DNA from 4 places in the Chryseobacterium gleum genome. Region 3 is predicted to be linked to each of the others. Evidence: riboswitches for the same ligand, from Rfam matches in the RefSeq annotation. Region 3 holds a riboswitch; each other region holds the start of a gene.
The links. Region 3 has a riboswitch for cobalamin ahead of EL165_RS10165 (TonB-dependent receptor plug domain-containing protein). Riboswitches for the same ligand answer to the same signal wherever they lie in the genome.
Positions count from the first base shown of each region.

Region 1 (3,171 bases), 1.8 Mb from region 3:
AAAATGCTCTAAGGGTAAGCTCAGGAATGATCTCCGGCTGATAACTCATAAATACGGCTGGCGTCCATTCTCTGGCATCTCCCGGCCTTTTGTTTTTCCTTACTTCTTCAAATGTAAAGGTTCCCAACAGGCTTCCCAGAATTTTGAATCTGTTCCACTGATAGGTTGTTGCCAGGGCTACCAATGTGGTATACCGTGTAGGATAAGAAAAGTTATCCAGATTAGCATCCAGATTATTGTACTGAAAATCCCCACTCAGACTGACATCCCAATTGGGAGTAATTGAATAAATATTAGATGAAGAAAGATAAAGCTCCCTTTGAATATAGGTGTTATCAGTATGAATAATAGACTGCGAACGAACCGTATCCATAAAATGGGTATAATCATAAGCGAATTTAGCTTTTAGCTGAGTTTCGAATTTCGGGAACAGCTTTTTCCTAAGATTGGCCTGTACAAAATAATTCTCATCGGAAAGTCTCGCTCCTCTTCCTCCAAAACGGCCATTCACAATGGGAGCCGGCATTCCACGGTCTGAAATATAACCATACCCTCTGATATTCCAACTTCCGTTATTTAAAGTTCCGTTGAGAGAAGTTTCAAAACGTTTTGCTTTGATATCTGAGTCCTGTCTCTTTGCGATGGTATCATATGCCTGCTGGCCGTCCGGGTATTTCTTGGCATACCGGAACCTGTAAATTCCGTCACTCTGCATAAATTCTCCGCTGAAGCTGGCAGAAACTCTGTCTGAAATCTTCTGTTCCAGCCTGAATGAAGGATTAAAGAGATCTATGGAAGCACTTTTGGCTCTTATCACAAGATTGGTTTTTCTTGTTCCTTTAAACAGAGGAGTTTTAGGCTGTAAATAAATAGATCCTGAAGAACCGAAATCTTTTGCAGGTTGAAAAATCTCACTTTTCTGTCCGTTGTATAATGATATTTCTTCAAGATCATCCAGAGAATATCTTCCGAGATCAACAAGTCCGTTCTGGGCATTCCCCAATTGAATTCCATCATAGAAAACCCCTACATGCTGGCTTCCCATACTCCGGATATTAATGGTTTTTAAACCACCTAATCCGCCGTAGTCTTTAATCTGGACACCTGAAAAATACCGTAAAGCGTCAGCAACAGAGTGACTATTCAACCTTTCCAGCTGCTCGCCTTGTAATGTTTGTGCAGGAAGGATTTCTTTAAAATTCTTTTTATAAAGATTGATTCCTTTAATAGTCTCCTCCTGAAGACTGTCTTTTTTCTTAGTTTGGGAAAACAAAAGCTGAGATGTTAACACCAGTATGGTGAAAACAGCTTTATGAATTGCAGAAGTAGTTAGTTTTGCCACCATTAGCTCATTTAGGATAATGATGACGCTAATGGATATAAGAATACAACGATAAAGCACAGCTGTCACTGCACAGAATCATTGATGTCCTAAGCTTTATTCCACGAAAGCGTCAAACGATTATTATCTGGCAGGTCTTCTGACTTACTCCATTTTTGAAATCCTTCCCATTCCTAAAAACAGTGGATATATTCTTCAAAAACTTTGGTGCGGAGCTTACAGCAGCGGGTCTGTCCCGGATTTGCACCGGATTCCCTTTTAAGAGCTTTTTACGGCTCACCAAATTCCGGCAAAGATAAATAATTATTCCTAATACCCAACTAAAATCATGATTTATAAACAATTAAAGCTCCCGAAGGAGCTTTAACATGATTCAACAAGAGTTTCTTTTTAAATTCCAATATTCAGAAAAATACTGAATCTTGATTTGGCTTCAATATCTCCTCCTGCCAGATGAGTGTACATGGGAAGCATGATTTCACTTCCCAGGCTCAGCTTTTTGTAGGAAGCTTCAAAGCCTAATTTTCCGTACAAGGCACTTCCTGCAGTATTCGGTAGCGCTTCATCAAACTGTTTATTCTGAGCATAAACTTCTCCCTGAACTCCGGTTTTTACAGAGAATATAGATTTTTCGTTTTCGGCAACCTGATAAAAACCTGTCGCAGCATAGTTCCATTGGTTGCCGAAACGGTAATTTTTCTTGTTCTCTGTTTTGATCGTATAGTCTGTATTAACCAATACTGCTACCTTATTTTTCTGAAATTTGTAATTCAAAGCGGCCTGATAATCCCAGCTTCCGGTCCCCAATTGAAAACTTGGATTGACACCGGATGCTCCTTTCTCATCAAATTTTCCCAGAGGAATTTTCACACCCAAGCCTCCGCTCAGATGATGGAAATTATCTTTAGAACTCATCAGCTGATAAATTCCCATCAGATTCAGGTCTCCTATCCCATTGATTTTAATATCTCCCTGCATCGTTTTCTTTTCATGGAAATGGAAGGGCAGACTCGCATAAACACTCAGTTTTTTCGTCAATGGAATCTTCCCCCAAAGCTGCAGGGTATTAAAATAATGATCCTGCGTAAGGTCTTTTACAAATAAATTCTCTTTGGCTTTGTAATGCTGGGCGAAGTATTTGATTCCAATAAACTGTGGATTCAGCAAAGATTCAAAACCGGAAGATCCGTTTCCTGCAGCACAACCACAAGCATCACAATCATCATCAAAATCGAATCTGCTAAAGGTCTCCGGAGTGCTATAAGCACTGTCTCTTATGGTTTTTGCCTGATACTGATTCAACAGGATCAAACTTAGTATCATTATAATCTTCTTCATGTTTCTATAAATTATTCTGCAAATTTTGAATTGGATATAAAACTTTTATCCGATAATGTTTTCAGGAATGCAATGATCGATTGTTTTTCCTGACTGTTCATGGCAATTCCTACATGACCGTTCTGTTTCAAACGGGGATCAAGATTGGGATTATCTTCCACCTGATCTGAATAGAAATTGAGTACTGCTTCCAAAGTGTAAAACCTTCCGTCATGCATATAAGGTGCAGTATATTCCACATTTCTTAAACTTGGAACCCGGAATTTCATCCAGTCGACCTGATTGAGAGTAACCCTGTAACGTCCGGCATCCTTGAATTCTGTATTGTAATACATTCCTGTATTTCGAAAACTTTCATCAGTAAATAGTTCTCCGCTATGACAGGAAGCACATTTCTGATTAAACACTGCCATTCCCTGAGATTCCGTTGCTGTCAGCTGTTCTTTTCCCTGTCTGAATCTGTCATATTTTGAATCTGCAGAGATTAAAGA
Region 1 covers NZ_LR134289.1:3,980,092-3,983,262, reverse strand. The annotation lists gene EL165_RS18025 (TonB-dependent receptor plug domain-containing protein) at 1-1,345, opposite strand, end outside; cobalamin riboswitch at 1,455-1,641, opposite strand; gene EL165_RS18020 (transporter) at 1,733-2,680, opposite strand; gene EL165_RS18015 (cytochrome-c peroxidase) at 2,692-3,171, opposite strand, start outside.
Region 1: linked by a shared signal. The riboswitch ahead of EL165_RS18025 (TonB-dependent receptor plug domain-containing protein) and the one ahead of EL165_RS10165 (TonB-dependent receptor plug domain-containing protein) in region 3 are both predicted to bind cobalamin.

Region 2 (3,171 bases), 2.0 Mb from region 3:
GCTCCCTGAAAATATGCATTGGATTACTGATCCGGCAGGAACGGTTTTTAATTTACAGCAACATCAGGAAATTTGAGTTTCTTCATAGCAGGTATATACTGAATTGTATAATTTTAATACCTTTAGCCATCGAATCATTTTTATTAAACTATGAAAACGACACCTTTTACCTTCATTGTAACCATCTTTTTTCTGGCATTAAGTGTAACTGCATTTTCCCAGAAAACAGCAGCTTTAAATTCTTTATTAGACAGCAATTCAGAATTTATTTTCCCGCAGACAACCGATAAAATCTCAAAAGCATTGAATATAAAGCCAGTTTTTTATGAAGATGCCAATGAAGAAAGATATGTGAAATGGCCAATGAAGACAGGGCTTGAAATGTATACCAGCCCAGGAAAGGATCATACAGTTAATGAAATGTTTTTCGTTACTTCAGACAACAGACCTGTAGTAGTAGAAGGGCTTCCTTTTGGTCTTATCATGAACAAAAGTACATTGCAGGATTGTAAAACAAAGTTCAGTAAATATGGTACAAAGACGCAGAAAATGGGAGCAGGAAGCGAATTCCCCGGAGGATCAAAACTTGTTTTCAAAAAAGGTAAACATTATGTCACATTGCAGTTCGACAGTAAAAGCCTGTTAAAATCATTAAGTTTAACAACAGAAGTTATCAATCCGGCAGTGAATTAATATGAGCCACAAAAAATATTACAAAATCCGTCATTATTTGACGGATTTTTATTTGTAATGTGAACTTTAATAAAGTTTATATTGTCAATCCATGGTTGTTTTTTACTTCAGCCATCACAAAAGTGCTGTGGGTGCTTCCTATAGAATCTACAGAGCCCAGTTTATTGAATACAAAATCCTGATAATGCTTCATATCTCTTACCTGCACCTTCAGAAGAAAATCAAAATCCCCCGAAATATTATAGCATTCGGCAACTTCTTCTATTTCCAGGATTTCTTTTACAAAATCATAGCCGACTGATCTGTCATGAATTTTCAGCTTGATCTGACAGAAAACGGTAAAACCACGGTTGAGCTTTTCTGCATCAAGAACGGCAGCATATCTTTTAACGAAGCCTTCCTGTTCCAGCCTTTTTACCCGTTCAAAAACCGGAGAAGCAGAGAGGTTTACTTCCTTAGCAAGTTCTTTTACGGTCAGTTTGGCATTTTTCTGGAGCAGCCTGAGCAGCTGTAAATCCTTATCATCGAGTTGTTCCACAGAATATTATTCTTTAAAATTATAAAAACAAACAAATATACAGGATAATATGCTTTTAATTATAACTTATAAAGTTTTATTTGCTTAATTATTTTGTTTTAGCTAAAACTTTATTCTGTATTATTAATTTTACCCAAAATTAAAAACTTTTACAGAAGACAGTTGTTGAAAGTAAAAGTACAGTTCTTTAGAGATACTTCATCAAACAGAAAAGGTTTTACTTAACGTAAATTAATAGGGAATCGTGTGCAAATCACGAGCTGTCGCGCAACTGTAAGTAACACACCAAAGGTTTCTGTCCTTGCATATCCACTGCCAAAAGCGGGAAGGATGACAGAAACTGTTACAAGTCAGGAGACCTGCCTTTACTGAATTGACATTGCTTTCGCGGTCTGAAGCTTTTAGGTCATACAGATGATATATCAGACAAGTACATTTTCTCTTGTGGGAAGCTGTAGTGTCTGCTATGCCATTTTTCCTGAAATTTCTATTCGTTAAGCATTAAGAAGCATTTAAAAAGACTTTACATCAAGTTTTAATATAAAAGTTTAAAAAATGCAAACTCACATTCTGGGCTACCCGCGTATTGGTAGCAAAAGAGAACTCAAAAAAGCCTGCGAGCAGTATTGGTCAGGTAAAATCCTTCCGGAAGAACTTCTGAATACAGGCAGAAATATCTGCAATCAAAACTGGAATATTCAGAAAGAAGCAGGGATAGATCTTATCCCGTGTAATGATTTCTCATACTATGATCAGGTTCTGGATATGAGCCTTGTGGTAGGCGCAATCCCGTCACGTTACCACGAAATAGTCCTTAAAAAGAATAATTCTGAGCTGGATCTTTATTTTGCCATGGCAAGAGGATATCAGAAAGAAGGACTGGATATTACAGCGATGGAAATGACCAAATGGTTCGATACCAATTACCATTATATTGTTCCCGAATTTTATAAAAACCAGCAGTTTAAACTAAGCTCAGACAAAATTTTCAATGAATTTGCAGGAGCAAAGCAGGCAGGGATCAATGCCAAGCCGGTGATTATCGGGCTCGTTTCTTATCTGTTGTTAGGAAAAGAAAAAGAAGAAGGATTTGATAAGCTGGATCTGGCCGGAAACCTTCTTTCCGTATACTCGGAGATTTTAACCAAACTTCAGGATCAGGGCGCAGAATGGATTCAGTTTGATGAACCCTTTTTGGCATTGGATTTAACAGAGAAGGCAAAAGAAACATATCATTTTGTATATGCTGAAATAAGGAAACGTTTTCCAAAACTGAAATTTATTATTGCCACGTATTTTGAAGGGTTAAAAGATAATACATCCCTGGCTGTCTCACTTCCTGTGAATGTGTTGCACATAGATCTCGTAAGAAATCCTGAACAACTGGATGATATTCTGGACGTTATTCCTGAAAGCCTAAGCCTGTCATTAGGAGTGGTTGACGGAAGGAATATCTGGAAAAATGATTATGAAAAGTCATTGTCTCTGATAAAAAAAGCAGTGAATCAATTAGGTTCTGAAAGAATTTTAATTGCACCATCCTGCTCACTGCTGCATTCGCCTTGTGATCTTGATTTTGAAACCAGTCTTAATCCTGAAATTAAAAACTGGCTGGCTTTTGCCAAACAGAAAGTAACGGAAATAGTAACGCTTAAAGAACTGGCGTCAGAAACGGAAAGTAAACAGATTCCTGAAGCATTTGAAGAAAATAAAAAAGCAATTGAGAGCAGAAGAACTTCTCCTCTTATCCATAATGATCAGGTGAAGCAGAGGGCAAATGCAGTTACTGAAAAAGACGCCCAAAGAATCAATCCCTTCAGAATCCGTAAAGAACAGCAGCAAAAAGTATTGCAGCTTCCTTTATTCCCGACAACAACTATCGGGTCGTTTCCGCAGACTGCAGAAGTCAGAAGCTGGAGAGCAAAATTCAAAAAAGGAGA
Region 2 covers NZ_LR134289.1:267,882-271,052, forward strand. The annotation lists gene EL165_RS01200 (VOC family protein) at 1-76, shown strand, start outside; gene EL165_RS01205 (hypothetical protein) at 151-693, shown strand; gene EL165_RS01210 (Lrp/AsnC family transcriptional regulator) at 770-1,231, opposite strand; cobalamin riboswitch at 1,427-1,612, shown strand; gene metE (5-methyltetrahydropteroyltriglutamate--homocysteine S-methyltransferase) at 1,787-3,171, shown strand, end outside.
Region 2: linked by a shared signal. The riboswitch ahead of metE (5-methyltetrahydropteroyltriglutamate--homocysteine S-methyltransferase) and the one ahead of EL165_RS10165 (TonB-dependent receptor plug domain-containing protein) in region 3 are both predicted to bind cobalamin.

Region 3 (3,171 bases):
CAGTGTAAGTTCTACCTGGGGAATGACAGCTAATGGCAGTACAATTGTGGGGCTGGGATTCCTGACGGCAGCTAACGCACATGCTGTGAAATGGGATGAAGTAAACGGAATGGTAGATCTGGGAAGTATTGTTCAGGGACGAAGCTCCAGGGCAAACGCAATCAATGCTTCAGGAACGGTAATTGTAGGATGGCAGGACGAATCAAACGGTACCAGAAGTGGTGCGAAATGGCAGGATGGAGTGGAAAGTTTTATTACAGATAACAATGGAAATAATGTTGGAGAAGCGGGAGGTATTTCCGCAGACGGAAGTACGATCATCGGTTCAGCCAATCCTAATCCCTATGTTTGGAATGCAGTAAGCGGACTTACTTATATTACGCATCCTAATGCATCATTCAGTTTCAAGGGAGGCGCAACAGGAATTTCAGGGGATGGAACTAAAGTTATTGGATATTACAGAGCATTCGGAGCACCTCCAATGTCTGGCGAGGGTTTTATATGGACCTCTGCCACCGGAAGAGTTAATCTGAATGATTATGCGGTATCCTTAGGAATTGCCACCAATGGAGTGACGATGGGACTTCCTCTGGCTATTTCTCAGGATGGGAAGAAAATTGCCGGAATGGGTGTGAATGCTTCCAATCAAATGGTTGCTTTTTATCTGGATACATCTGAATATTTATCAGTGAATGATGAGGTAAAAGAAAAAAACAACATGGATATTTATCCTAATCCGGTTACTGATATTCTATATTTTAAAGGCACAGGAAAAATAGAGAAGGCAGAAATTTATAACTTGGTTGGACAAAGGGTGAAATCATTCAATACTGTAGAAGGACAAATTGATGTTTCATCCTTGTCAAAAGGAGCTTACATTCTGGAATATTCAGTGAAGGGAGAAAAGCAACAAACTTATAAATTTATCAAAAAATAACATATATAAATAGTAAAGTAGTGGGATGAATGGCTGTTTTCAATATTGAAAACGGCTGTTCTTTTTTGTTTACGTACCCAAAAGATAACATTTTTAAGGCGAAGCACGGTTTTTTGGTGAATACACATAAAAAACTATCTTTGCAAAAATTTTGGTTTCCAGTATTTTGGAATGAAAAGGGAATCGGGTGTAACTCCCGGACTGTCCCCGCAACTGTAAATCGCAACACAAGTTTCTGCAAAAAGCCACTGTTTAACAACGGGAAGGGGCAGAATGCGAAAGTCAGGAGACCTGCCAGGATTATAACAAAAAACATATTGCTTTCGGAGGAAAAGTAAAAAGGTATGGATATAAAAAGATCTTTAGTACTGCTTTTTTCATCTTATGGTTGTTTTCTTTTTGGACAAGAGAAAACCATTGACACTATTTATGTCTTCGACAATCAGATGAACAGGGTGAAGCTTTTTCATCCCGTAAAAATAATTTCAGCAGAGGATGCTGAGAAGAACTCCAGCAACCTTTCGGAACTTCTGAGATTTCAGTCACAGGTATTTATTAAGGAAAATGGCCGCGGCGCTGTTTCTTCACCTTCTTTCAGGGGAACTACCGCCCAGCAGACTGCATTTGTATGGAACGGAATTAATATCAATTCCAATTTTCTCGGGCAGGGAGATATCAACAATATCGCATTGTTCGGGTATGATCAGATCGGAATAAAAGCCGGCGGCGGAAGTGTTGTCTATGGAAGCGGAGCCATTGGGGGAAGCATTCACCTGAATAATACCCTTGATTTTAATAAAGGCTTTCATGGTTCCCTGTTTTCTGAAGTGGCTTCCTTTAATACTTATAATAATTTTATAAAAGGTTCTTACAGCAATGATAAGTTCAGTTTTAAAGCTTCAGGAAATTATTCTGTAAGTGAAAATGATTATAAGGTAAGTGACCTTAACTACATCAATAGAAACGGGAATTATTACAATACAACGTTCAATGTAGGTGCATCCTATAAAATTACGAACGATCATAAAATTTCATGGCAGAGCCAGTTTTTTGATTCTTCACAGCATTATCCTGTGTATGAGGAAACAGGAACAAAAACTAAATATAAAACGCAGAGCGTAAGGAGCCTCCTTTCCTGGGACTGGAACAAAACAAAGTTCAGCAACTCCTTAAAAGCCGCTTATACAGAAGAAAATTTCCAGTACTTTGGTTCGTTGACCCAACCTAAATCCAGCAGTGGAACAGGGAAAAATTATATCTTTAAAAATGATTTTAATTATTTCCTGAATTCAAAATGGAATTTTAATCTAATAGGAGAATTTCAGGTCAATAAGGGAGAAGGTTATCAGAACGGGATATCCAGTGTCAGCAGAAATATAGGATCAGTTTCAGGATTATTACGATATTTTGCAACGAAAGATCTGCGTTTTGAAGGTGGATTTAAAAAAGATTTTGTGGAAGATGTAAAATCACCGTTAATGTATTCTTTCTCCGGAAAATGGAGCGCTGCAAAATGGTATGATGTGAGCATTAACGTCTCCAAAAACTTCAGATATCCTTCATTTAATGATATTTACTATGAACCGGGTGGAAATAAAGACCTAAGACCGGAAACCTCAACTCAGGTAGATATGACTAATGAGTTCAAAATGGGAGATTTCAGGCTTAGCTTTTCTCCTTATTATATGGATATTACAGACCTTATTGTATGGCTGCCAACCGCTAAAGGATACTGGCAGGCTTTTAATGTTAATAAAGCAGAATCTTACGGGCTGGAATCTCAGCTGTCATTCAGCAAGCAGTTGGGAAATCATAAAATCCGGGCGAATGCAGGGTATTATTATGCAAAATCTATTGATAAAGAAACCAACATGCAGAGACCTTATGTTCCTATACACAGAGGAAACATTAATGTGGATTATGAATATGGTTTCTTTAAATTTTTTACCCAGTCACTGCTGAACGGGGTTACCTACACCACAAGTGATGAAAAAAGGTCAGAGGCTATAGATCCTTATTTTCTTTTAAATATGGGTGTTTCTGCAACTCTGGCAAAAAAGTATACTTTAGGATTTAAAGTGAATAATCTAACCAATACCTACTATAAAACCGTTTCTTTCTATCCTTTACCGAAAAGAAACTATAGTGTGTACGCAGCAATAAATTTTTAATAATTAAAATTGAATAAATTATGAAAATAACTAAACTTTTAACTGTCTTATTTGCAGTGGTAC
Region 3 covers NZ_LR134289.1:2,226,578-2,229,748, reverse strand. The annotation lists gene EL165_RS10170 (T9SS type A sorting domain-containing protein) at 1-937, shown strand, start outside; gene EL165_RS26295 (hypothetical protein) at 1-8, shown strand, start outside; cobalamin riboswitch at 1,073-1,250, shown strand; gene EL165_RS10165 (TonB-dependent receptor plug domain-containing protein) at 1,282-3,108, shown strand; gene EL165_RS10160 (YncE family protein) at 3,129-3,171, shown strand, end outside.

Region 4 (3,171 bases), 130 kb from region 3:
AAATCATCTTCGGAACTGAATATGGTGATACTCATTTTATAAAATATGACAACACTATTTTAAAAAACATTTCCGACAGAAAAAAACGAATCTCCTACTTGCCGCAGGACCTCTTTTTACCCAAAAATATAAAAATCAAAAACCTGGTTCCTCTTTTTTGTAATCAAAGAAATACTGAATTACTTTTTAATTCAGAGTTTGTACATCCTTTTCTTCATGATAAACCTAAAAACCTTTCCAAAGGTGAGCAGAGAATTATTGAAACCCTGATGATTATTTATTCTGAAGCAGATTTTATTTTACTGGACGAGCCATTTCACAGTCTTTCTCCGAAGGTTACTGAAGAACTAAAGAAAAATATACTTCAGGAGTCAGCACACAAAGGATTTATTATTTCTGATCATAATTTTAAAGATGTTCTGGACATTTGTGAACTTATATATTTGCTTTCCGACGGCCATCTGAAACAAATACAAGATTTAAATGAACTGCGGCGGTATAATTATCTTCCGAAAAGCATTTAATTTATATATTTGAAGGATCAAAAAATTATCATGATGACTTTTATAAACAAAGCATTCTATTTATCTGCTTTCAGTATTTTTTCTTTGGCCTTTGTAAAGGGGCAGAATAAAGTTCCTTTCGGAGTGGTAAAAGCTGAAGAAGGATATGCCAATGTGCGGGTTCATAAAGACAATTACAGAAAAATTGTGGACAAGATCCGTATGCGCAAAGGCGATGTATTCGTTTATGTAAAGCCTGCTCCTGGAGAAACAGAATGGATATGGATCAAATATCCGGAAAAACAGGATGATGACAAACCGTTTGTACGTTATGAAACACTTGATAAAGAAGGAATGGTGAATAAAGAGCGTATTGCTTATATTGACCAGCTTCCCGCCTATACCCCTTCCAAATCCAAAAACGGAAGATCACTTATTTTCACAGACAATTCTGATCCTAAAATTCCTATTGCCCAAAGAAGCAAAGTAGTAATTGATATTTATCCTTCCAATGCAGGATACCGTAAAAAGGAAAAAGATGCGGAAGGAAAACTCCTTACCATTGATAAAGTAAAACCCTGGGGAATCGGAAATGATCTTCCCGAAGGAATGACTGAAATCAAATCAATCAGAGTACAACAGCCAGGAAGAGGTTCCGTTTTTGTAAGAGAAGCTATCAAAAATATGTTCCAGCCTACCATGGATTTTGAGAATGTTGGAGTAACTTCCCTGGACAACGATAATATTTTTCTTTATATGATCAACGGTTCAGGTGAAAACAGATATACAACTCTGTGGACCATCAAGAAAGGAAGGGTAATCAGCCAGATTATTTTCCATAATCCGGAATAAATTCATTATTTTTGCATCCGAAAAGTTTTTATACTTATTCATCACAGAAATTGGTTCTGCATCACTGCAGATTAAAAGGGAACCGTGTGAAAATCACGGACTGTCGCGCAACTGTAAGTAACTGAAGTCTTTATCAAAGATCCACTGTGCGAGGCATGGGAAGGAGATAAATGATGTTACAAGTCAGGAGACCTGCCTTTTTCTTAAACATGTAACTTTCGCGATCTGAAGTTGTATTGATCTGATGAATTGTTTCAGGAATTCCCATAGTTCCTGTCATTGTTCTGTTGTTTTGATATCTCTCATTTCGCTTTAATTAATAATGATATATGACTACAGAAGAAAGAATTGAAGCATCCGAAACCAGAATCTTTAAAGCGGTTTTCCCTAACACAACCAATCATTACGATACCCTTTTCGGTGGTACTGCTATGCAGCTGATGGATGAAGTAGCTTTTATCACCGCAACCCGTTTTGCCAGAAAAAGAGTGGTAACGGTAAGCAGTGACAAGATCGATTTCAAAAAACCTATTCCTGCCGGAACTATTGTGGAACTGATCGGGAAAGTTTCCTACGTGGGAAAAACCAGTATGAAAGTAAATGTTGAAATTTACACTGAGCAGATGTACTCCTACGAAAGAGAAAAAGCAATTGTAGGTGATTTTACTTTTGTAGCGATTGATGAATTCAAGAAACCAATTCAGATACTATAAATACTAAATATTCGGGCGGCCTTTGGCCGCCCGAATATTTTCCAAAACACTATAATATATCTTCATTAAACACTGATTGGAATTCATTACATTTTTCTTTAATTTTAGCCCTCAGGAAATTATTCCTACTATTTCCCTAAACTATAGAAGAACTAATATTACATGAAAAAAATTATTTTAATCATTACACTCATCCTTTCGGTATCCCTAACAGCACAAAAAGACGTAAAAATTGAACTCCCGGAAAGCTACGAACTGGGAAATATTATTTTAGCACTCACAGAATACGGTAAGACAGATCCATATGATGTTCAGAAAATTCCTCCGTATTATGATGAAATTATATCCTATTTTGAGCCTGTAAAAGATCACCCTCTGCTAAAAAAAGTAAACTATTCCAGAAAAGACTGGAAAAAATTCCTGGGTTTCCGAACTGATTTTTATGCGTTTTCTTTTGATAATGCAGGTATGCTTAAAAGAGATTTCGCATTCAATTCATTTGGCCCTAAAGAAGTGGATGAAAACCTGGAACTGATTAATGATTTTGTGAAGAAATCAAATTACAGAACCTTTTATAAAAATCATCAACAGTTTTATAATACCTTAATTGATAACTATAAAGAGTATTATTACATCAATGATACCTATGCTTTTTTGGATAAAATAGCAGAAAAACCAGCCAATGAAGGAGATAAGAAATATATTATCGCCATTTCTCCTTTGGTAGGCGGACAGAATTGCCATAGAGATATTAACAGCTCCTTAACTGTTGACTTTCCTAATATCGGAGAAGATCTTATCCTTGGAAATTTAAAAGATAATCTAGCAAGAAGGATTCTTGATAATCACACTGTATTTTCAGAAATTGATCATGGCTATGTAAACCCTGTTTCAGATAAATACTCAAAAGAAATAGCAGCAAGTTTCAATCTGGCAAATTGGGATAAAAACTCAGGATATCCTGGGATCAATTCATTTAATGAGTATATGACATGGGCTGTTTATGACTTATTTATCAGAGAAAAATTTCCAAAGGAAAAAACGGATAGTCTTTCCGCTATCTATCATAAAGTGAATATCCGACGTGGTTTCATTGCTCAGAA
Region 4 covers NZ_LR134289.1:2,094,111-2,097,281, forward strand. The annotation lists gene EL165_RS09565 (ATP-binding cassette domain-containing protein) at 1-524, shown strand, start outside; gene EL165_RS09570 (hypothetical protein) at 555-1,355, shown strand; cobalamin riboswitch at 1,390-1,569, shown strand; gene EL165_RS09575 (acyl-CoA thioesterase) at 1,685-2,068, shown strand; gene EL165_RS09580 (DUF4932 domain-containing protein) at 2,231-3,171, shown strand, end outside.
Region 4: linked by a shared signal. The riboswitch ahead of EL165_RS09575 (acyl-CoA thioesterase) and the one ahead of EL165_RS10165 (TonB-dependent receptor plug domain-containing protein) in region 3 are both predicted to bind cobalamin.